DNA from 2 places in the Aneurinibacillus sp. XH2 genome. Region 2 is predicted to be linked to the other one. Evidence: predicted binding sites of a transcription regulator. Region 2 holds the regulator's gene; the other holds the start of a gene.

Region 1 (11,423 bases), 560 kb from region 2:
CATTTCTCCAATATAAGTTAGAGGATCAAGGAAAGAAGCTTATCAAAATAGATAAGTGGTTTCCATCATCCAAAACATGCTCTTGTTGCGGTCAAGTAAAGGAATCTCTATCTCTGTCTGAGCGCACCTTTCGCTGTGAATGTGGTTTTGTGGCAAACAGGGACTGGAATGCTGCTACCAATATCAAAAATGAAGGATTGCGACTGTTAGCATAACTATAAATAGAGCATGGAACAGGCTTGATAGCTAAGTAAATTTCGTACCGTTAGGTACGATTACCTTAGAAGCCCCACCTCTAAATGAAGCGTAGGTGGCGGGTAGTTCACTTAAAGAAAAAGGCGACTATACAGTAAAGGATAACTTGTGGGTAGGATGTGAATAGCAGAATGGAAAAACAAGTGAAAGGGCATGAGATCAACTTGCTGATTATTACTGGCATGTCTGGTGCGGGAAAAACGGTAGCCATTCAAAGGCTGGAGGATTTAGGTTTTTTTTGTGTTGATAATTTGCCGCCGGTGCTCCTTCCGAAATTCGCCGAGCTGATTGATCAATCCGGTGGCCGTATCCAGAAGGTGGCTCTTGTTATCGATCTGCGCGGACGGGAATTTTTCGATGCGCTTGCTGAATCGTTAGAACGTATTCAGGAAATGGAGAATATAACATATCAAATCATCTTTTTGGATGCAAGTGACCAGACGCTTGTGCAGCGCTATAAAGAAACGCGTCGTAACCACCCGCTTGCGCCGAATGGTTTGCCGCTGGACGGCATCCAAGCAGAACGTCGCCTGTTAGAAGAGATTAAAGGGCTTGCAAATTTGGTTATTGATACAACATATTTAAAACCTGTATTATTGAAGGAAAAAATAAGCCAAATTTTTAGCCAGATAAGCCGGAATTTGACGATCATTATCCAGTCTTTTGGTTTTAAATTTGGGATTCCAATCGATGCCGATCTCGTATTCGATGTTCGTTTTTTGCCTAACCCGCACTATGTGGAAACGTTGCGGCCGAAAACAGGAAAATATGCGGAAGTATCGGATTACGTGTTTAAGTGGGATGTTTCGCAAGATTTTTTGACGAAATTGACCGATTTTCTTGACTTTACGCTTCCGCACTACCAGCAAGAAGGAAAAAGCCAGCTTGTCATCGGCATAGGATGTACCGGGGGCAAGCACCGTTCTGTGGCTATTGCCGAGTACTTGGGCCAGCGTTACCAGGATCAATATAATGTCCGTGTAAATCATCGGGATATAGAGAGAGGTCGCTCATAGAGGTGTAGAATGAAAAAACATAAAGAAAAACCCCGTGTAGTAGTGATTGGGGGAGGAACAGGACTGCCCGTTCTGCTCCGCGGCTTAAAAAATCAACCGGTTGATATTACCGCTATTGTGACGGTGGCGGATGATGGAGGAAGCTCGGGCCGGCTGCGCTCTGAACTCAGAATGCCTCCGCCAGGAGATGTACGGAATGTGTTAATCGCGCTGGCGGATACGGAGCCATTGCTGGAAAGTTTACTGCAGCATCGATTCGTGAATGGAAACGGACTCGCCGGACATTCAATCGGTAATCTGCTCATCGCGGCGCTTACCGAAATTAGCGGAGGCGATTTTGTAAGCGCAATTGAACAACTAAGCAAAGTGCTTGCAGTGCGTGGCCGGGTACTTCCGACTGCTAACCATTCCATTGTGCTTCACGCCGAAATGCAGGACGGAACGGTTGTATCTGGTGAATCCATTATTCCCAAAGCAGGGAAGCGAATTAAACGCGTATTTATTGATGAAGGCGCAAAACCGCTTCCGGAGGCGATTCAGGCGCTAAAGGAGGCGGATGCGATTATTATTGGACCTGGTAGCTTGTATACGAGCGTATTGCCAAATTTACTGGTGCCGGGAATTGTGGAAGCTATCCGTGAAAGCCGAGCCATAAAGGCTTACATTTGCAATGTAATGACTCAGCCAGGAGAAACGGATGGCTATACAGCGGAGGATCATATTCAGGCGATTCATGATCATGTCGGCAATTCTTTATTCCAGTATATTATTGTGAATAATGGAAAAATTAGTGATGAAGTACTGGCCATGTACGCGGAGAAGGGTGCCGCACCGGTCATTTACTCGGAAGAAAAGCTGACTGCCAAAGGATACCGCGTTATCGCCGACAATCTGCTTGTATACGACAAATTTTTGCGCCATAATGCTGCTAAGCTCAGCAAAATTATTATGAACGTAATCGGTGTGAAGAAATGAGGTGGTGGCGGCATGTCTTTTGCTGCACAAGCGAAGAAAGAATTAACACAATTGGAAGGTTATGATTGTTGCAACAGAGCGGAGCTGACCGCTTTAATCCGAATGAATGGTTCGTTGCAGTTTGGCGGAAAGCGCTTTGTGCTTGATGTATCTACAGAAAATGCGGCGATTGCGCGCCGCATTTATTCGCTTGTCAAAAAGATGTTTCATATTCATGCGGAGTTGTTAGTTCGAAAAAAGATGAGACTGAAAAAAAACAATGTTTATATCGTCCGGATTCCGCAGCGAGCGCGGGAGATTCTCGAAGAACTCGGCATTATGGTCGACGGCACGTTTCACTACGGTATTTCACCCGACATTATAAAACATGAGTGTTGTAAACGTGCATATTTACGCGGCGCTTTTTTAGCCGGAGGTTCGGTGAATCATCCGGAAGCGTCGAGCTACCATCTTGAGATTTTTTCGGCTCATCAAGAGCATTGCGAAGATTTGGTTAAGCTGGCGAATTATTTCGGATTGAACGCGCGGAGTATTGAGCGGAAAAAAGGGTATATTATGTATATTAAAGAGGGCGAAAAAATCGCCGACTTCTTACGTATTATTGAAGCGCAACAAGCACTGTTTTTCTTTGAAGACGTGCGCATTGTCAAGGAAATGAAAAACTCCGCGAACCGATTAAACAATTGCGATATGGCGAATTTAAACAAAACGGTGGCGGCAGCTATGCAGCAAATTGAAAATATTATGCTTATTGATAAGTATATTGGTATTGAAAATTTGCCGGACAGGCTGCGCGAAGTGGCAGAACTCCGCCTTAAATATCGGGATATGAACCTGGCCGAATTGGGCGAAATGGTTCCGAGTGGCAAAGTAAGCAAATCCGGTATTAACCATCGTTTACGAAAAATTAATGAAATCGCAGCTAAATTAAGAGAAAATGAAGCAAAACTATAAGAATAACCTCAGTGATCATGGTATAATAAAACAAATTCAGTTTGATAGAGGGTGAGGAATCATACTATGCACGCTCAGCAAAGCGTTGTAGTTAAATTAAAAACAGGACTTCAAGCACGACCCGCTGCTTTTTTCGTTCAGGAAGCAAACCGTTACGCTGCAGACATATTTATCGAACGGGATAATAAAAAGGTAAATGCGAAGAGCATTATGGGCGTAATGAGTCTTGCGGTTGGAAGTGGCGCAGAAATCACCATTAGTGCCGAAGGTTCTGATGCGGAAGAAGCAGTGAAAAGCCTTGTGCAGATGGTACAACGTGAAGAATAGTATAAAGTTTGACTGAAAAAAGCCAGAAGCATCTTGTCAGGAGATGCTTCTGGCTTTTTTCCTTACCTTATATTTAGGATAGGTTAGGCTCTTTCTTTCCGATGCTGTCGATAACATCGTCGATGAGACCATATTCCTTTGCCTCTTCGGCAGACATGAAGAAGTCGCGATCTGTATCCTTTTCTACACGCTCCAGCGGTTGGCCAGAACGCTCGGAGATAATTTGGTTCAAACGATCGCGCATCTTCAGGATGCGGGTAGCGGCGATCTGAATGTCAGAAGCCTGACCTTGCGCGCCGCCTAGTGGTTGATGAATCATCACTTCACTATTCGGGAGGGCGAAGCGTTTGCCCGGAGCACCAGCTGTGAGAAGGAAGGCGCCCATAGAAGCTGCCATTCCCACGCAGATGGTAGATACATCTGGTTTAATGTATTGCATGGTGTCATAAATCGCCATGCCGGCGGTAATGGAACCACCTGGGCTATTAATATACAGGCTAATATCTTTATCAGGGTCTTCAGCGGCCAAGAAGAGAAGCTGGGCCACGACGCTATTCGCTACCTGATCGTTGATTGGAGTGCCAAGGAAAATAATCCGGTCTTTCAAAAGACGAGAATAAATATCATATGCTCTTTCACCACGATTCGTCTGCTCGATAACTGTAGGAATTAAGTTCACTGGTACTTCCTCCTCTCTTCATTCTATAAATATATAGTACAATAAAGGTCAAAAAAGGTCAAATAAAAACCTTGGTACTATACTCTTCTCTTCAGTTATATGCTTTTTTTCTGGAATTTAATCAACATAAACGGATGATTTATAAATATTTCAGTTTAGAAGGAAATGCCGCTGGCAACCGAGTTTACGGGAAGAGGGGAAAGTTTGAGGGGATTCTGAAGGGTAGAACACGATTGAATGTAAGGGGGGATTTGTGTAATCTTTAGGGAACTTTTGTCGAAAAGGAGACATATTATAATAAAATGTGTGATAATAAATAAAATTTTGCATATGTATCTGTTTGTGTTTATTTATGAGAGAGCAGGATAGATGGAAGGTGATGTTTATACAACAAATTCATATCATAGTTTCAAGTTATACATCTTGAAAGGAGTTATATTTATGATGCAATATGATAAATATATTGGAAAAATGATACAATTAACATATAGCGATTTGGACGGAGAGTTGGTGTGTGTGGTCGGTCATATTCTTTATACTCTGAAAAATCGTGCTTTCGTCTTCGAAACGGCGGAAGAAGGGAGACAGCTTATCGTGTATAATCGGCATGTGCTCGATATTAAGGAAGTAAGCACGCCACCTGCTTTTACCGCTCCGGAAATCGCTCCAGATAACTTCGCTTAACTATTCAGAAAGCGAAATGTGGGAGGAGAGCGCGTTGAAACAATCGTTTACGCTGATACGGGAAGAAAATTTAACGATTCGCGGCGATGTTTTTATCAGCGATGAAACAAAAGAATTTGACAAAAAGCCGGTTGTTATTATTTGTCATGGCTTTAAAGGATTTAAAGACTGGGGGATGTTCCCGCGTATGGGCGAGTATTTCGCCGCTCAGGGATTTGTCGCCATTACGTTTAACTTTTCTGGAAACGGTATAGGCAAGGATCTGGTGAATTTTACCGAGCTTGAAAAATTTGGGCGTAATACGTATCAACAGGAACTGAACGATCTTGATTTTCTCGTTCAGCAGGTGAAGCGGGGTACGCTTCCGCTAGCCGAGCATATGAACCCGCGCCGTATAGGCATCATGGGCCACAGCAAAGGTGGCGGTGATACGATTTTATATGCGTCTGCTCATCCGGAGAATGTGCAGGTTATTGTGACATGGAACGGGATCGCTCATGTTGATATTTTTGGCCCTGAAGTGCGAAAACAAGTGGAAGAAAAAGGAGTAGGTTATGTCATTAACGGAAGAACAGGCCAGCAGATGCCAATTGAAAAAGTGGTACTGGACGATATTGAAGTGAACGCTCGCCAGTATGACTTACTCAATTGCGTGGCTCATCTTGACATACCGCTGCTTATCGTGCAGGGGCGAGAAGATTTCGACCATCTTGTCAAAGGAGCATACAGTCTGAAAAAGCATGCAAAAAACGCAACGCTTCATTGGATAGAAGGTGCTGGGCATACGTTCAATATGGTGCATCCACATAAAGAGGATACTCCGCAGTTTCTTGAAGCACTTGATGTTACAACGAAATTCTTTAAAGAGCATTTATAACAGCGGAAGATAATAAGACGAGACGGCAAAGGGGAGCCGTCTCGTTTTTTCCTTAAATAAACTTAATTGATATTGATAATCTTTATCAAATATATTATGATAAAAAAAACAGAAGTGTTCATAACAGGAGGAGGGACAGAAGATGGCGTACGTTGTAATTGGAGCGGATCGACTTGGAAATATTAATGCTTTACTAGAAGAGAAACTGGATGGGGAATTGATTCATGTTTCAGGAAGAAAGAAAAAGGACCAAGCCTATTCATTGCCGCAAATGGTCAAGGGAGTGATTGTATTTACCGATTACATAAACCATAACTTGGCTAAACGGGTAAAAGCGGACGCCAAGAAACGGAACGTCCCGATCGTGTTTGCGAAACGCTCTGTCAGCCATCTGGAGTGTAGCCTGGAGCAAATGATGGCATGCCAAAAAGAGGGTTGTGATCGTTCTTGTGCTTATAAGCGTTCGCTTCATTGAACGGCACAGAGCAACCACGATATGGTTGCAAAGAAGAGTGGCAAATAATAAAGAACGAAAAACATCCGAGAACGTGATGAAATATCTAAAAGAGCGGGAGCGCAAAGCTTTGCGCTCTTTTTCTTTGTATACTTATGTTATGAAGCAGTCAACATAATTGCCATATAAGTAAGGAAGATAAAGAGGAAATATGCCCCGCGCCCCATTTTTGTAATTGGCAGGATTTTTGCTAGCGAAATTTGTTGAGAATTGTTATATAATAATGAATAAGAGAAAAAGTTTCACAGAAAAGAAGGTGATGCCAGATGCAAATGGGGTTCGGTTTGTATCAGCAACAGACGTTGAAGTTAGTCATGACGCCTGAGTTGCGTCAGGCAATAACCATTCTTCAGTACTCGGCTGTCGATTTGCTTGAATTCCTGCGGCAACAGGTTACAGAGAACCCGATTCTTGACATGTCGGAACGGCACCGGGAACTAACGACGACGGACATAGCTATAGAGAAAAAGAAAAATAATCATGATGATATTGATTGGAAAGATTATGCTCGTGCCAATGCAACAGGAGACGAGACGTATTACCAAAAAAGTATGGGAACAGCACAGGACTATGATCCGTTTAATTTTATTTCGGCAGGCGGAACTACGCTGGAGGAGAACTTGCTTGAGCAAGTGGCAATGCTTAAAGATGTGACGCCAGTCGAAAAACGGATTTTGAATTTTTTAATTGGTAACCTTAATGAAAGCGGTTACTTAACGATTTCAGAGGCGGAGGCAGCGGACATTCTTAATACGAATGTCGAAAAGATTGAAGAAATGATCTCGCTTTTGCAAACGTTGGAACCTGTTGGTATAGGTGCGCGCTCACTTGCGGAATGTTTATTGCTTCAGTTAAAGGCAAAGCCGGAAGAGAATACGCTGGCAATGGCTATCGTAGAACACCATCTTGAAGATTTGGCAGAAAAGCGCTATCAGAAAATTGCTTCTTCCCTGAAGGTTACACCGCAAGAGGTACAGCAGGCGGCAGACTATTTGCGCACGTTGAATCCGCGCCCAGGTGCGGAATTCGCTCAGGGGACACCCCGTTATATCGTGCCGGACGTAACGGTAGAGAAAGTCGAAGATGAGTATGTGGTCATGGTTAATGAAAGCAGCACCCCGAATTTGACGATTAACCGCTTTTATCAGCGGATGCTGCAAAAAGATGAAGTAGACACAGTGCAGCGCTATATCCAGGATAAGCTAAATTCCGCACTTTGGTTGATTCGTAGCATCGAGCAACGGCGCATGACATTGTACAAAGTCACACAGGCCATTGTTGAAGAGCAGCGAGACTTTTTCGAAAAAGGGCCGTCCGGACTGAAACCGATGACGTTGCGCGACATCGCGGAGAAGGTCGGACTGCATGAGTCGACCATCAGCCGCGCAACCAGCAACAAATATGTGCAAACGCCGCGCGGGCTGTTCGAGCTAAAGTATTTCTTTACCACTGGCCTGAACAGGGTGGATGGAGGAGCAGCTTCTTCTGTTCTCAGTATTAAAGAAAAAATCAAGGCTTTGATTGACGCAGAAGACAAGAAAAAGCCGCTCTCTGACCAGAAGATTACCGATATTCTCGTGAAGGAAGGAATTGAAATCTCACGTCGTACCGTGGCAAAATACCGCGAAGAGATGAATATTGATTCTTCATCGAAAAGAAAGCGTTTTTAACAAATCTTGCGCCAGAATTTCTTCGCTTCTGGCGATGGGAGCGTTTGCTGGCAAAGGAGTAAGGGATATGGGGATGGAAACACCTTTTCGCATTAAGATTTACACGAGAGAAGGCTGCGAAAGATGTGATAAGGCAAAAGAGAAGGTTGAGCGAGTGGCGAGAGATTATCCCATCGAACTTGAGATGGTGGACATTGCAGATAATCCGGCTCTCGAAGAAACATATGGCCAGTTGATCCCTGTGGTACATATCAACGGGGAAAAGGTCTTTGTTTCCAAAGTAACGGAGTTATGGTTACGTCGGGAACTGGCACTTCGTTCCACAAAGCATGCTTGAAAGAGAAGGAAAGTTTTGATAAAATGAAGTTGAATAAAAAATGCCTGTGCATTGACAGGCATTCTTTTATAACATTTGTGGGACGAAAAATATCTATTAGGGACATTTTTTGTCCCTATAATCTAAAGGTGGAAAGCGTGATAGAGACGAATTGGCCTTCTCTGCTTCAACGGATGGCCCCCGAGGCAATGGTCATCGTTGAGAACCGATACAAAATTTTACGTCAAATTCGGCTTTTGCAGCCGGTCGGAAGGCGTGCGCTTGCCGAAGTCATGCAGAGCACGGAAAGGATAATCCGGCGTGAAGTGGAATTTCTTCGCGAGCAACGTTTAATTGATTTGAACCGTGCCGGCATGTTTGTAACTCCGGATGGCGAAAGCATGATTGAAGGGTTTCAGTCATTCTGGAAAGAAGTAGGCGGAATCAACCAACTGGAAATGGCGGCGGCGCATCGTTTAGCGGTACGCCAAGTTGTTATCGTGCCTGGCGATGCGGATGAAAGCGATTGGGTTAAAGATGATCTGGCCCGACAGGCTGCGCAAGAACTGATTCGCCTTCTTGATGACGATAAGATTGTAGCGGTCGCGGGAGGAAGTACGATGGCGCGGGTGGCCCGCCATGTGCAACCTACCCACACTGAAAATGTTATTCTTGTTCCTGCGCGCGGCGCACTGGGCGAAGAGGTGGAGTTGGAGTCGAATACTGTAACCGCACAAATGGCGCGCAATCTGGGAGCTTCCTATCGTTTGCTTTATTTGCCAGATATTATACAGCAGGAGACGCTCCAGAATGTACAGCGCGATCCCGTGATTTCAGACGTACTTGATTTAATTCACAGGGCAAGCATTCTTGTGCATGGGATTGGAGCAGCAGAAGAAATGGCGCGCCGGCGCGGTTTGGATGAAGAAATTGTTCGTATACTAAAAGAACGAAAGGCTGTATCCGAAGTGTTCGGATATTATTTTAATGGCCCAGGTGAGATGGTGTACCGCATGAACACTGTAGGCATGCGGATGGAGAATGTGAACAAACTGGATACGGTGCTTGCGATCGCTGGCGGTAAAAGTAAGGCAAAAGCGATTCTGTCGTATATAAGAAAGCGCAGCAATTATTTGCTTGTTACCGATGAGGCGGCAGCGAGAGAGATGTTTATTCTTTTGGGAAAAGAGGAATAAGCGTTTTCTTTAGAAGGCGCTTGAAATATGACAAGGAGGATAAAGTATGGTGAAAATAGGGATTAATGGTTTTGGACGCATTGGACGTAACGTATTGCGGGTAGCCTTGCAAAACCCTGAAGTGGAAGTTGTAGGGATTAATGACTTAACAGATGCTGCAACGTTAGCTCATCTTTTTAAGTACGATTCCGTGCATGGAACGTATCATCAGAATGTACGGGCAGAAGATAATGCTATTGTTATCGGTGATCATAGCATAAAAGTATCCGCTGAACGTGATCCGGCAAAGTTGCCGTGGAAAGAGTGGGGCGTGGATATTGTTGTAGAATCGACCGGCCGCTTTACAAAGCGTGAAGATGCAGCAAAGCACCTAGAAGCCGGCGCGAAAAAAGTCATAATTTCCGCCCCTGCGAAAAACGAGGATATTACCATTGTGCTGGGTGTAAATGAAGGAACATACGATCCGGAAAAACATCATGTAATCTCTAATGCGTCTTGCACTACGAACTGTTTGGCTCCGCTCGCGAAAGTATTGCACAGAAAGTTCGGCATTCGACGCGGTCTAATGACTACAGTACATTCTTACACAAACGATCAGCAAATTCTTGATTTGCCGCATAAAGATATGCGCCGTGCCCGCGCTGCCGGCATGTCCATCATTCCGACAACGACTGGCGCCGCGCGTGCCGTTGCGCTTGTGTTGCCTGAACTGAAAGGCAAATTAAATGGTTTTGCGATGCGTGTGCCCACTCCGAACGTATCTGTAGTAGACCTTGTGGCTGAGCTTGATAAAAATGTAACAGTGGAAGAAGTGAATCAAGCGCTGAAAGCCGCTTCCGAAAACGAACTGGAAGGTATCCTTGGTTATTCTGAAGAGCCGCTCGTGTCGCGTGATTACAACGGTGATCCACGCTCTTCCATCATCGACGCGTTGTCCACGATGGTAATCGAGGACAATATGGTCAAAGTAGTATCTTGGTATGACAATGAATGGGGCTATTCAAACCGTGTGGTTGATTTAGTGAATTATGTTGCCCAAAAAGGATTTTAAAAGATAAAAAGTATGTTTGATTTTGTGAATTGTGTTGCAAAAAAAGGTGCCTAGCGGCTAAAATATAATCGGTTATGAAAAGGGGGAGGGAATAGGTGGATATTCTCCTCCTTTTTTCTTAACGGCTAAGAAAAGATAAATAGCGAAAAATATACAGATATCATTGGGTTTGATGGAAAAGAGGAGGGTACTGTATATGAATAAGAAGTCCGTTCGCGACGTTGATGTAAGAGGGAAGCGTGTGTTCTGCCGTTTTGATTTCAATGTTCCGATGGAAGAGGGAAGGATTACGGATGATACAAGAATTCGTGCGGCATTGCCGACGATTGAGTACCTTGTGCAAAACGGCGCACGCATTATTATGGCAAGCCATCTCGGCCGCCCGAAAGGAAAAGTAGTGGAAGAATTGCGTTTAAACGCTGTGGCAGAGCGCCTGTCTCAACTGCTTGGCCAGCCGGTTAAAAAAATGGATGAGGTTTATAGCGAGGCTGTGAAAGCGGAAGCCGAAAATTTGAATGACGGTGAAGTTATGCTGCTTGAGAACGTTCGCTTTCATCCGGGCGAAGAGAAAAATGACGAAGAACTGTCCAGGCAATTTGCATCGCTGGCAGATTTATTTGTCAATGACGCATTCGGCACGGCGCACCGTGCACACGCTTCGACAGCAGGCGTCGCCAATTACATTGAAGGTGTAGCCGGTTTTCTCATGGAAAAAGAGATTGAATTCTTAGGCAAAGCGATTTCCCAGCCGGAACGCCCGTTTACCGCGATTATCGGCGGGGCGAAAGTGAAGGATAAGATCGGCGTCATTGAAAACTTACTGGAGAAAGTAGATAATTTAATTGTAGGTGGCGGCCTATCCAACACATTTATTAAAGCAAAAGGGTACGATGTCGGAAGCTCGCTTCT
Region 2 (11,423 bases):
TCTTTCTTACGAGGAAATAACGACAAAAGTTACAGGAAAAAAAGGAAAAGCTTCTCGTAGAGAAGCTTTCCCCTCTAACTATTGACAACACGCTCAAGCAGATCTGTTGCCTGCTCTTCATTAATATTTTTAACAAGCACAAGCTCGCTTAACAATATCTGTCGGGCATTGTCCAGCATTTTTCGCTCTCCCGTCGACAGCCCTTTTTCTTTCTCCCTGCGCATCAGTTCACGGACAACATCCGCTACCTCATAAATATCACCTGTACGCATTTTTTCCATATTCTTACGGTATCTGCGATTCCAACTCATGGACGTGTCAAGCTCGCCGTGTCGCAAAATTTCCATGACACGCTCAAGAGCCTGAACATCCACGACTTCGCGAATACCAAGGTTCTTCACTTTCTCCATCGGGATCATGATCTGCATATTGCCGACGGGCATCTTCATAATATAGTACTGCTGTTTCTCACCAAGGATTTCCTTCTCCTCAATGGCCTCAATAATACCTGCGCCATGCATAGGGTAAACAATCTTATCTCCGATTCGAAACAACAACCCCACCCCCAACAGAGTATCCATTTCTAATATATCATAACGCCCATTTTTTGTCAACATTTTAAAATTTATAATCATATCATATATAATATAATCATGTCAATAAATATGTCAAATTAATTTTATATTAAAAATTTGCAACCAAAAAAAGACCGGACAAGCATCCGGTCTTTCTACAAATTAATAATTTCTTCTTCCGTATTCTCACGCCTGCGTTTTCTTCGCATACGTTTAACGTTTTTCTTCACACCATAAAGCGCATAAAATACAAGCGGGATAAATACAACCATCGGAAACTGTGCTGGAAAACGCACGGCCATGATCGCAGCAATCAGGACAACAAGAGGGGTGACCCAGTAGGCCGAACGCGGAATCCCTACCTTTTTAAAGTTGGGATACTTAATGTTGCTTATCATAAGATAAGAAAGTCCTAACATACTTAGTACAAGATAAATCGGCGGAAAAGCGTTGTGATACAAAGCCAACGTTGCCAATACGCCACCTGCCGCCGTAATGGGTAATCCTACAAAATATCCCGTATTGCCGCTCGTAGAGGAATTAAAACGCGCTAGACGAAGAGCTCCACAAATTGGAAACAGTCCAGTCAGCAAAATCCCAGTCCATCCCATATCACCAAGCACAACGACATACATAATTAAAGCCGGTGCCACTCCAAATGTCACGATATCGGAAAGAGAATCTAACTCTTTGCCAAAATCGCTCTGCGCGTTTAGCATACGAGCAAGACGACCATCCAAACCATCAAATACCATACCGATAATAACCATGATAGCCGCGTAGCTCAAATCAGTCGGTTCCCCACGGAAAGCTAGCAGCATTGCAATAATTCCCAGAAACAAGTTGCCTACTGTAAACAGATTCGGTATCGTCCTCGCTATCATTCTAGACTTTTTACCTCCCTGGTACTGTTTCTATCTCTTGAAACAGTCGCCTCTTATTTGAAACCTGTCTGTATCTGGAAAATCCAAAGACAGGCCTCAAACAATTATTTTATTTTATTCCGAATCAAATATGTCTGTCAATAAACACTTGTTCCTGTATCCGTTTTAATCCTTCTTTAATTGCACGGGCGCGCACTTCACCGATTCCTTCCACATCGTCTAATTCCTCAATCGTTGCCATCATAACCCGCGGCAAACTAGAAAACTCCTCAATCAAATTATTTACAATAGAAGCCGGCAGGCGAGGAATTTTGCTTAAAATCCGATAGCCGCGCGGAAAAACTGGCTCATCACTCAAATTCGCACTCGGGGTGTATCCGAGAATCTTGAGAATGTTTACCGGTTCAAGCAATTCATCACCGGATAGCTTGTGCAATTGCATCAGTACATCTTCTGGATCAACATCATCTCCAAGACGGCAATAGTCTTTAATTAACAAATAGGCATCATCCTCGATGTTAGATACAAGCTCTTCCATTTGCATACTGATAAGGCGTCCCTCAGTCCCCAGTTCATTAATATATTTAATAATCTCCGATTTAATGCGCAGTACCATCTCGATTCTCTGTACAACAAGCGCCACTTCATGGAGTGTTACAAGTTCTTCGAATTCGAGGGCACCCAAGTTGGTCAATGCCTGATCGAGCACAGATTTATATTTTTCCAGCGTTTGAATAGCCTGGTTCGCCTTGGTCAAAATGACTCCAATATCTTTGAGCGAATAACGATACGGCCCGCGGTACAACGTGATCACGTTACGTCGTTGTGAAATAGAAATTACAAGCTGTCCGGTTTGCCGCGCCACCCGCTCCGCCGTCCGATGCCGGATTCCTGTTTCCATAGATGGAATCGAAGAGTCAGGAATTAACTGCGTATTAGCATATAAAATTCTTTTCGCGTCCTCGCTTAAAATAATAGCCCCATCCATCTTGGCAAGTTCATACAGATTAGCTGGAGTTAAATCACAGTTGATAGAAAATCCTCCGTCAACGATTGTCTGTACCGCCGGGGTATTTCCAATAACAATCAACGCGCCTGTTTTGGCTCGGAGAACATTTTCTAGTCCTTCACGAAGGGGCGTGCCCGGCGATACAAAGCAAAGTACATCACTAATAAATTGTTCACGCTTGTTGTCTGTTGCCATTATTATCCTCCCAACGCCTCCCGCAACGCTTCGGCCACGGTCTGCACCCCAATAATTTCAATTCCGCTCGGATGCTCCCAGCCCATGACATTCTTAGCGGGAATAATTACACGCTTAAATCCTAATTTTTGCGCCTCCCTGACGCGCTGCTCAATACGGGAAACTCCACGAACTTCCCCGGTTAGTCCCACCTCTCCGATTACTACATCATAAGGTTGGGTTTGTCTATCACGAAAACTGGAAGCGATACTTACCGCTACTGCAAGATCAATCGCCGGTTCATCCAGACGGACGCCTCCCGCCACATTCACGTATGCGTCCTGATTCTGCAAAAGCAATCCGACACGTTTCTCCAGCACCGCCATAATCATAGCAATTCGATTATGGTCGACTCCGGTGGCCATCCTTCGCGGCGTAGCGAAACCGGTCGGCGTAACAAGTGCCTGTAGTTCCACCAATACGGGACGGGTTCCTTCCATACTGGCGACAACTGTAGACCCGGCCACACCTAGCGATCGCTCAGATAGAAACATCTCAGAAGGATTTATCACTTCTTTTAATCCATTCTCTCCCATTTCAAAAATCCCAATCTCATTCGTAGAACCAAAGCGGTTCTTAACCGCACGGAGGATTCGGTACGTATTATGCCGTTCCCCTTCAAAATAAAGTACAGAATCCACCATATGTTCAAGCAAACGGGGACCAGCGATCGCTCCCTGCTTCGTAACGTGTCCGACAATCAAAATTGCAATATCTTTCGTCTTCGCCAGCCTCATCAAATGAGCTGTGCACTCCCTTACCTGGGCAACGCTTCCAGGAGCCGACGTAATATCCGGATGGAAAATGGTCTGGATTGAATCCAAAATGACGACAGCAGGCATAAGTTGAGAAATTTGCTGCTCCAGTAAAAACAAATCCGTCTCGGCGAGAACATATAAATTCGGACTGTCCGCGCCCAGTCGTTCGGCGCGCAGCTTAATCTGTTTCGCCGATTCTTCACCAGAAATATACAATACTTTATGGTTGTTGTTTGCCAATTCCTGTGAAGCCTGAAGCAAAAGCGTTGATTTTCCAATTCCAGGATCGCCACCCACAAGCACGAGCGAACCCGGTACCACGCCCCCGCCCAACACACGGTTTAACTCACTAATATTCGTTGCCAGGCGCGGTTCATCTTCTCCTACAATGGTTGTAATGGGCACAAGTCGACTTGTTCCTATTGATACACCACGGCGTGCTGGTTCGCCAGGTTTCGTTTTTTCTTCCAATTCTTCTACCATTGTATTCCATTTCCCGCAACCTGGGCATTTGCCCATCCATTTCAGGGATTCATAACCACACTCTTGACATACATATTTCGTTTTGTATTTTGCCATACTTCTCTTCTCTTCTTTCTTCAATATTTTCTTGCTATATATGTCAAACTCCTGCTTTGTTGAGCATTTCCTAACCATTATTCTATAAAGAAAACTCAGCTAGTGCCAAGCCTTAACGCAAGCTAACAAGCTTAGCCATACACTTTCCTATTCACATAAAAAGACTCTCCTGAGCAAAGCATACTTTCTCAAGGAGAGCCTCTTCTGTATTTTATCGTTCGCGTTTTACGCGTCGTCTCTTTACTTAGAGACAGACTCGCTCGCTTTTTCCACCATTAATTCGCCATTTACCACATCAATTTTTACAGTGTCGCCTTTCTTAATATTTCCAGTTAGCAACTCTTCCGACAGGCGGTCTTCGATGTGACGCTGAATCGCGCGGCGCAGCGGACGAGCACCAAACGCCGGATCGTATCCTTCTTTTGCTAGGAATTTCTTCGCTTCCTCAGTGAGGACAAAGTCAATATCCTGTTCGTTCAGGCGTTTACGCAGCTGTTCCGTCATAAGTAGAACAATTTCCGCAATATGCGTTTCTTCCAAAGAATGGAATACAATCAATTCGTCAATCCGATTTAGGAATTCCGGACGGAAATTGCGTTTCAATTCCGCAAGTACCCGGTCTTTCATGTTTTCATAATGTTTTGTGCTGTCCGGCGTTGTAAAGCCAAGCGTTGTGTTTTTCTTAATCAAATCGGCCCCAACATTGGAAGTCATGATAATAACCGTATTGCGGAAGTCTACTGTTCGCCCTTTGGAGTCAGTTAAACGACCATCTTCAAGCACTTGTAGTAGAATATTGAATACTTCAGGATGTGCTTTTTCAATCTCGTCCAACAGCACCACAGAGTACGGTTTACGGCGCACTTTTTCGGTTAGCTGCCCCCCTTCGTCAAATCCGACATATCCCGGAGGCGCTCCAACCAGACGAGAAGTAGAATGTTTCTCCATATATTCGGACATGTCGATGCGAATCATCGCATCTTCGTCACCGAACAACGCTTCTGCAAGAGCACGAGCCAACTCAGTTTTGCCGACACCTGTTGGTCCCAGGAAAATGAAGGAACCAATTGGGCGTTTCGGATCTTTCAATCCGGCACGTGCTCGGCGTACAGCCCGGGAAATGGATTTTACCGCTTCCTCCTGACCAATTACACGCTTATGCAAAATTTCTTCCATTTTCAACAAGCGTTCGGTTTCTTCTTCTTTCAATTTCACAACCGGAATGCCGGTCCAGCTTGCTACAACAGCTGCAATATCTTCCGGAGTCACTTCAGAGTCAGTTTGACCTTGTTTTTCCTGCCATTCGTTCTTCGTTCTCTCAAGCTCTTCACGTAGCTTCTGCTCTTTGTCACGCATGGAAGCCGCTTTTTCGAACTCCTGACTTTGCACAGCCGCGTCTTTCTCTTTGCGAACTTCCTCAAGCTTCTGCTCAAGCTCCTTCAAGTTCGGTGGAATTGTGTATGATTGCAAACGTACTTTCGATGCCGCTTCATCAATCAAGTCAATCGCTTTATCCGGCAGGAAGCGGTCGGAAATGTAGCGGTCAGATAAATATACAGCCTGGCGAATCGCTTCATCTGTAATCTTAACACGGTGGTGCGCTTCGTAACGGTCACGCAGACCAAACAGAATTTGCACCGCTTCTTCTGGTGTTGGCTCGTCTACCTGAATCGGCTGGAAACGACGTTCCAAAGCCGCGTCTTTTTCAATATACTTGCGGTACTCATCCAATGTTGTCGCACCGATGCACTGCAACTCACCGCGAGCCAAAGACGGTTTCAGAATATTGGAAGCATCAATTGCGCCTTCCGCGCCGCCTGCACCAATAAGGGTGTGTAGCTCATCAATAAATAAAATAATATTGCCTGCCTGACGAATCTCATCCATAATTTTCTTTAGACGGTCTTCGAATTCACCCCGATATTTCGTGCCAGCAACAACCGTCCCCATATCAAGCGTCATCACACGCTTATTGCGAAGGGTCTCCGGAATCTCGTTGCTCACGATACGCTGGGCCAATCCTTCCACAACTGCAGTTTTACCAACGCCCGGCTCCCCGATAAGAACCGGGTTGTTCTTCGTACGGCGACTAAGCACTTGAATGACACGCTCAATTTCCTTAGAGCGTCCGATAACAGGATCCAGGCCGCCTTCGCGCGCCACCGCCGTTAGGTCGCGTGCCAAACTATCGAGCGTAGGCGTATTGACTGCCGCACTGCTTGAGTTTTGCTGGTGCGAAGACATCGCTTCACTGCTACCCAGCAATTGAAGCACTTGCTGGCGCGCTTTGTTCAAGCTTACGCCTAAATTGTTAAGCACGCGCGCTGCCACACCTTCGCCTTCACGGATTAAGCCGAGCAGGATATGCTCCGTACCAACGTACGTATGACCTAATTTTCTTGCTTCATCCATTGAAAGCTCAATAACTTTTTTGGCGCGCGGCGTATAATTGATATTGGTCGGCTGTTCGCCGCCGCGACCGATAAGAGCTTCAACTTCACCCTGGATTTTATCAAGGCCAAGCCCCAACGCTTGCAGGGCTTTCGCCGCAATACCGTCCCCTTCACGGATTAGGCCAAGAAGAATATGTTCAGTTCCGATATTTTTATGACCTAGACGAACCGCTTCTTCCTGGGCAAGCGCCAAAACTTTCTGCGCTCTTTCCGTAAAACGACCAAACATCATAAAACAAACACCTCCGAATGAAGTATAATTATTCTTTACTGCTTATTCCATCGCTGACTTTAACCGCTCCCGGATTAGACGCGCCCGGCGCTCATCACGGGAATCAGGCGTCAACTGCTGGCCTGCATATTGCTGCAAAAATCCCGGTTGTGTCATAACCATCAATTCATTCATGACGCTTAGCGGCACATTTCTAATAATGTCCAAATCAATGCCGAGTCTTACGTCGGAAAGCCGTTCTGCGGCTTCCTTTGACTCAATAGTGCGCGCATTGGTCAGAATGCCATATGAACGGCACAAGCGATCCTCTAGTTGCAGTCTGCGATTCTGCATTAAATATTCGCGCGCTGCGCGTTCCTGATCGATAATCTGCCGCGCGACACTGATAAGATTCTCGATGATTTCCTCCTCAGATTGCCCAAGCGTAATTTGATTGGAAATCTGGAATAGATTTCCTACAGCTTCGCTGCCTTCGCCATATAGCCCTCTTACTACTAACCCTACCTGTGTAATTGCGGACAAAATGCGGTTAATTTGCTGGGTTAGCACAAGGGCCGGCAAATGCATCATGACTGAAGCGCGAATGCCGGTTCCGACATTGGTCGGACAACTGGTGAGAAAACCCCGCCGTTCGTCAAAAGCAAAGTCCAGATACTTTTCAAAAATATCATCCACCCTATCCGCCACTTTCCATGCTTCTCTTAACTGAAGTCCAGAAAACAGGCACTGGATACGCAAATGGTCTTCTTCATTGACCATAATGCTAATGGCTTCGTTTTCACTAAGAATAACAGCGCCTTTGCGCGATTCGGAAAGCAAGTTTGGACTAATAAGATGCTTCTCCATCAGCACGCGCTTCTGTAACGGAGTCAAAGTGTCCATCCGTATCATTTCAAAGTTTTCTTGTTGTTTAAACGCCTCATCCTGCATGGCCTGCTCCACTCTTCCCAGAACCTGCTCCAGCTGCGAATCTGTGGCCAGCATAGGAAATGGCTGGTCTTGTAAATTCCGGGCCAATCGTACCCGGCTGCTGATGACAATATCGGCATCCTGGCCGTCGCCATTCATCCATTCACTTACCGCATTGGTTATAAACTTCTGGAAAGACATATGTTTTCCCTCCTACAAACCTGCGATTTGTTGCTCTAGTTCACGAATCCGATCCCTCAGCTTTGCCGCTTCCTCAAACTCCTCGCGCTCAATACGCTTCCGTAGCTCTTCCTTAAGTCGGTCCACTTCTTTCTTTAATTTGATCGCTCCTCCCGAGCGTTCAGGTACCTTGCCGCTATGATGTGTATTGCCGTGCACGCGGCGGAAAAGCGGGTCAAGCTTTTCTTCGAACGCTTTATAACAATTGCTACAACCGAATCTTCCGCTTTTGCTGAATTGAGCATATGTTAACCCGCACTTCTCACAACGTAGTGGCGCTTCCTGTTGTACCTTAAACGCATTAACACCAGGTTCGGCGTTGTTTAATAATCCGGATAACAGATGATGAATCGAAAAGTTGTTTATACCACCAGGGAACATATCCCCTTTTTCTTGCGCGCATACTTCGCAAATATGAAATTCTGTCTTTTCTCCGTTAACAATTTTGGTGAAATGCAGCGTTGCCGGACGCTGTTGACATTCCTGGCAAATCATATCCACTTCCCTCCCGAGTACACATATTTCTATAAGCTAATAAATAAAAATCGTGGTCAGCATCGCCCGGAGAATCTCCGCGCGAAGACGATCCCGGAGCGGAACCGGGACAGCCGACAGGACTTTTCCGGTCGCCGCTTTCATCATCTGCATTTCTTTTGGTAAAATGATACGTTCTTCCCGTAACCGTTCAATAATATTTTCGCAGGCAGTAGCGGTTATACTCTCTCCGATCGTTTCCATTAGCACATTGTAAAAGCGCTGATTATCAATAAATTCAACTTTCCGGATGCGGATATAGCCGCCACCACCCCGCTTACTTTCCACAATATATCCTTTCTCTACTGTAAACCGGGTGCTGATTACGTAATTAATCTGGGAAGGCACACATTGGAACTTATCAGCTAATTCGCTGCGTTGAATTTCAATCGCACCATTGCTTTGCTGCAATATTTTTTTCAAATGCTGCTCAATGATGTCCGATATGTTCCTCATGTACACACCTCCTTCACCGGTTCGCTTTTTCTTCGATTTGACTTTGACTTTCTTTGACTTTAATTATAATGACATTTTAAAAAAAATGCAAGGGATTGTACTTTTATTGTTGACCTATTTTCTTGTTCCTATTCTTATATAACCTTTTTTATCCCTATAAAAAAACCTGAAGCAAACTTACTTCAGGTTCTCCGTGAACGTTTCGATCAGCAGCAAAATGTCATAGAAGAAGAGGCATATTGTCTATACAAAGAAGGCAACCCAAACTCAAAGAAGGAGAGGGCTGCCGATATTTTATCCAAAACGACCGGTGATATAATCTTCCGTTCTTTTATCCTGAGGATTAGTAAAGATCGTTTCTGTCTGGTCAAATTCAATCATTTCTCCGAGGAGGAAGAATGCTGTGTAATCGGATACGCGCGCTGCTTGTTGCATGTTATGCGTTACAATGATAATAGTATATTTCTTTTTCAACTCAAACAGCAATTCCTCTACTCTCTGCGTGGAAATCGGGTCCAAGGCGGAAGTCGGTTCATCCATAAGCACGACTTCCGGCTCCACCGCCAGCGTCCGGGCGATGCATAGGCGCTGCTGTTGACCGCCGGAAAGTCCCATCGCATTTTTGTGTAAACGATCTTTTACTTCGTTCCATAATCCTGCTTGTGTCAAACAACGCTCTACGATCTCATCCAGCTTCTTCTTATCTTTAAAACCGTTAATACGCAGACCGGCCGCCACATTGTCATAAATCGACATCGTCGGAAATGGATTCGGCTTCTGGAATACCATACCTACCTGCTGACGTACCGTTACCGGGTCGCGATCCGGACCGTAAATATTTTCTCCCTCCAGCAAGATTTCGCCTTCTACTCTTGCGCCTTCGATCACTTCGTGCATCCGGTTAATCGCACGCAGAAATGTCGATTTACCGCAGCCTGAAGGGCCAATAAACGCGGTTACTTTATTTTTTTCAATGGTCATGTTGATATTTTTTATGGCGTGAAAATCCCCATACCATAAATTTAGGTTTCTTGCTTCAATCATTGGTCTCCACCTCGTATCTTCTATCGCTTTCTTGTAATCAGACGCGCTGATACATTCAGAACTACAACAATCAAAATTAACGTCAGCGCGCCGGCCCATGCCTGCGCCTGCCATTCCGCGTATGGGGAAATCGCGTAGTTAAATACAAGCACTGGCATCGAAGCAATCGGTTCATTCAGCGACTGACTCCAATACATATTCCCGAACGCCGTGAACAACAGCGGCGCCGTCTCACCCGATACGCGGGCGATGGCGAGCATAATGCCAGTAATAATGCCGCGCAACGCGGTTGGTAAAATAATAAGCATAATAACACGCCACTTTGGAATTCCAAGTGCAAGCCCCGCCTCGCGGATATGGTTCGGTACTAGCTTCAACATTTCTTCCGTCGTGCGCGTTACTGCTGGAATCATAATAAATGCCAGCGCTATGCCACCCGCATACGCGGAGAACCCACCCATCGCAAGCACGACGAGCGCATAAACCACGATGCCGATGACAATGGAAGGAATACCCAGCATAATATCAGTCAAAAAAGAAACTAGCTTACCAAAACGGTTGCGACCATATTCCGAAAGAAAAATACCAGCCATTAGTCCTACTGGAATACCGATGGCAGATGCTAAACTAATAAGCGTGAACGTACCTATAATACCGTTCGCCATACCACCGCCGGCTTCTCCGGGAGGAGCGGGCAATTCAGTGAAGAACGCAAGATTTAAAGCCGAAAAACCTTTAACGATAACATATCCTAAAATGCTGAACAAAGGGGTCAGTGCCAAGATCATACTGATAACAGTCAGCGTAATCATGAATCCGCTGAACATGCGGCGGCGCCCCAGATTGGCGCTTAACTTATTTACTTTTTGTTTTTTCATATTTTCTAATACCGTTTCCATCATTTCGCCTCCTGTACGCCTTTAGACGTTGACCACACGAGGAAGCGTGCAAAAATATTGACCAACAAAGTAACACCAAACAGCAAGAAGCCAATCTCAATTAATGTAGATATATAAATGTCAGAGGAGGCTTCATTAAATTCATTAGCAATGACGCTCGCCATCGTGTAGGCGGGGTCAAATATTGAATCCGGAACTTCCGGTCGATTTCCGATAACCATAGTGACAGACATCGTCTCGCCGATGGCGCGGCCAAGGCCGATAATCATCGCGCCGAGAATGCCTGAACGCGAATATGTTAATACAGCTGTACGAATCATTTCCCATTTCGTCGCGCCTAAAGCCAAAGCAGCTTCACGTTGCGCGTTAGGAACAACCATCAATACTTCGCGAGAAATGGAAGCGATAGTCGGGATAATCATAATAGCTAAAATCACACCCGCGGTAAAAATCCCCACCCCGAAGGACGGACCCGCAAAAAATGGAATAAACTTTCCTAACGTGTTAATAAATAAAGGGGCGATATACTCGCGAATAATCGGAGCAAGCACAAAAATGCCCCATAAGCCGTATACGATAGAAGGAATAGCCGCCAAAAGCTCGATTAAGAAACCTAC

What was found. The regulator CtsR, encoded in region 2, represses protease genes until heat stress. The targets are predictions, from matches to a motif close to ATGGTCAATAAAGGTCAAACA.
Region 1: the regulator CtsR is predicted to act here: its motif matches at 4,251-4,271, upstream of clpP (ATP-dependent Clp endopeptidase proteolytic subunit ClpP).

The regions. Positions count from the first base shown of each region.
Region 1 covers NZ_CP014140.1:476,258-487,680, forward strand. Annotated here, with positions in the region: gene ACH33_RS02315 (RNA-guided endonuclease TnpB family protein) at 1-215, shown strand, start outside; gene rapZ (RNase adapter RapZ) at 387-1,271, shown strand; gene ACH33_RS02325 (gluconeogenesis factor YvcK family protein) at 1,281-2,246, shown strand; gene whiA (DNA-binding protein WhiA) at 2,259-3,200, shown strand; gene ACH33_RS02335 (HPr family phosphocarrier protein) at 3,267-3,527, shown strand; gene clpP (ATP-dependent Clp endopeptidase proteolytic subunit ClpP) at 3,601-4,206, opposite strand; gene ACH33_RS02345 (hypothetical protein) at 4,648-4,890, shown strand; gene ACH33_RS02350 (alpha/beta hydrolase family protein) at 4,925-5,767, shown strand; gene ACH33_RS02355 (DUF2325 domain-containing protein) at 5,910-6,242, shown strand; gene rpoN (RNA polymerase factor sigma-54) at 6,548-7,951, shown strand; gene ACH33_RS02365 (glutaredoxin family protein) at 7,920-8,288, shown strand; gene ACH33_RS02370 (sugar-binding transcriptional regulator) at 8,426-9,463, shown strand; gene ACH33_RS02375 (ArsJ-associated glyceraldehyde-3-phosphate dehydrogenase) at 9,510-10,514, shown strand; gene ACH33_RS02380 (phosphoglycerate kinase) at 10,711-11,423, shown strand, end outside.
Region 2 covers NZ_CP014140.1:3,579,461-3,590,883, forward strand. Annotated here, with positions in the region: gene ACH33_RS17985 (CarD family transcriptional regulator) at 75-554, opposite strand; gene pssA (CDP-diacylglycerol--serine O-phosphatidyltransferase) at 731-1,459, opposite strand; gene disA (DNA integrity scanning diadenylate cyclase DisA) at 1,584-2,663, opposite strand; gene radA (DNA repair protein RadA) at 2,666-4,039, opposite strand; gene ACH33_RS18005 (ATP-dependent Clp protease ATP-binding subunit) at 4,280-6,724, opposite strand; gene ACH33_RS18010 (protein-arginine kinase McsB) at 6,767-7,834, opposite strand; gene ACH33_RS18015 (protein-arginine kinase activator protein McsA) at 7,847-8,368, opposite strand; gene ACH33_RS18020 (CtsR family transcriptional regulator) at 8,405-8,863, opposite strand; gene pstB (phosphate ABC transporter ATP-binding protein PstB) at 9,158-9,907, opposite strand; gene pstA (phosphate ABC transporter permease PstA) at 9,928-10,809, opposite strand; gene pstC (phosphate ABC transporter permease subunit PstC) at 10,806-11,423, opposite strand, start outside.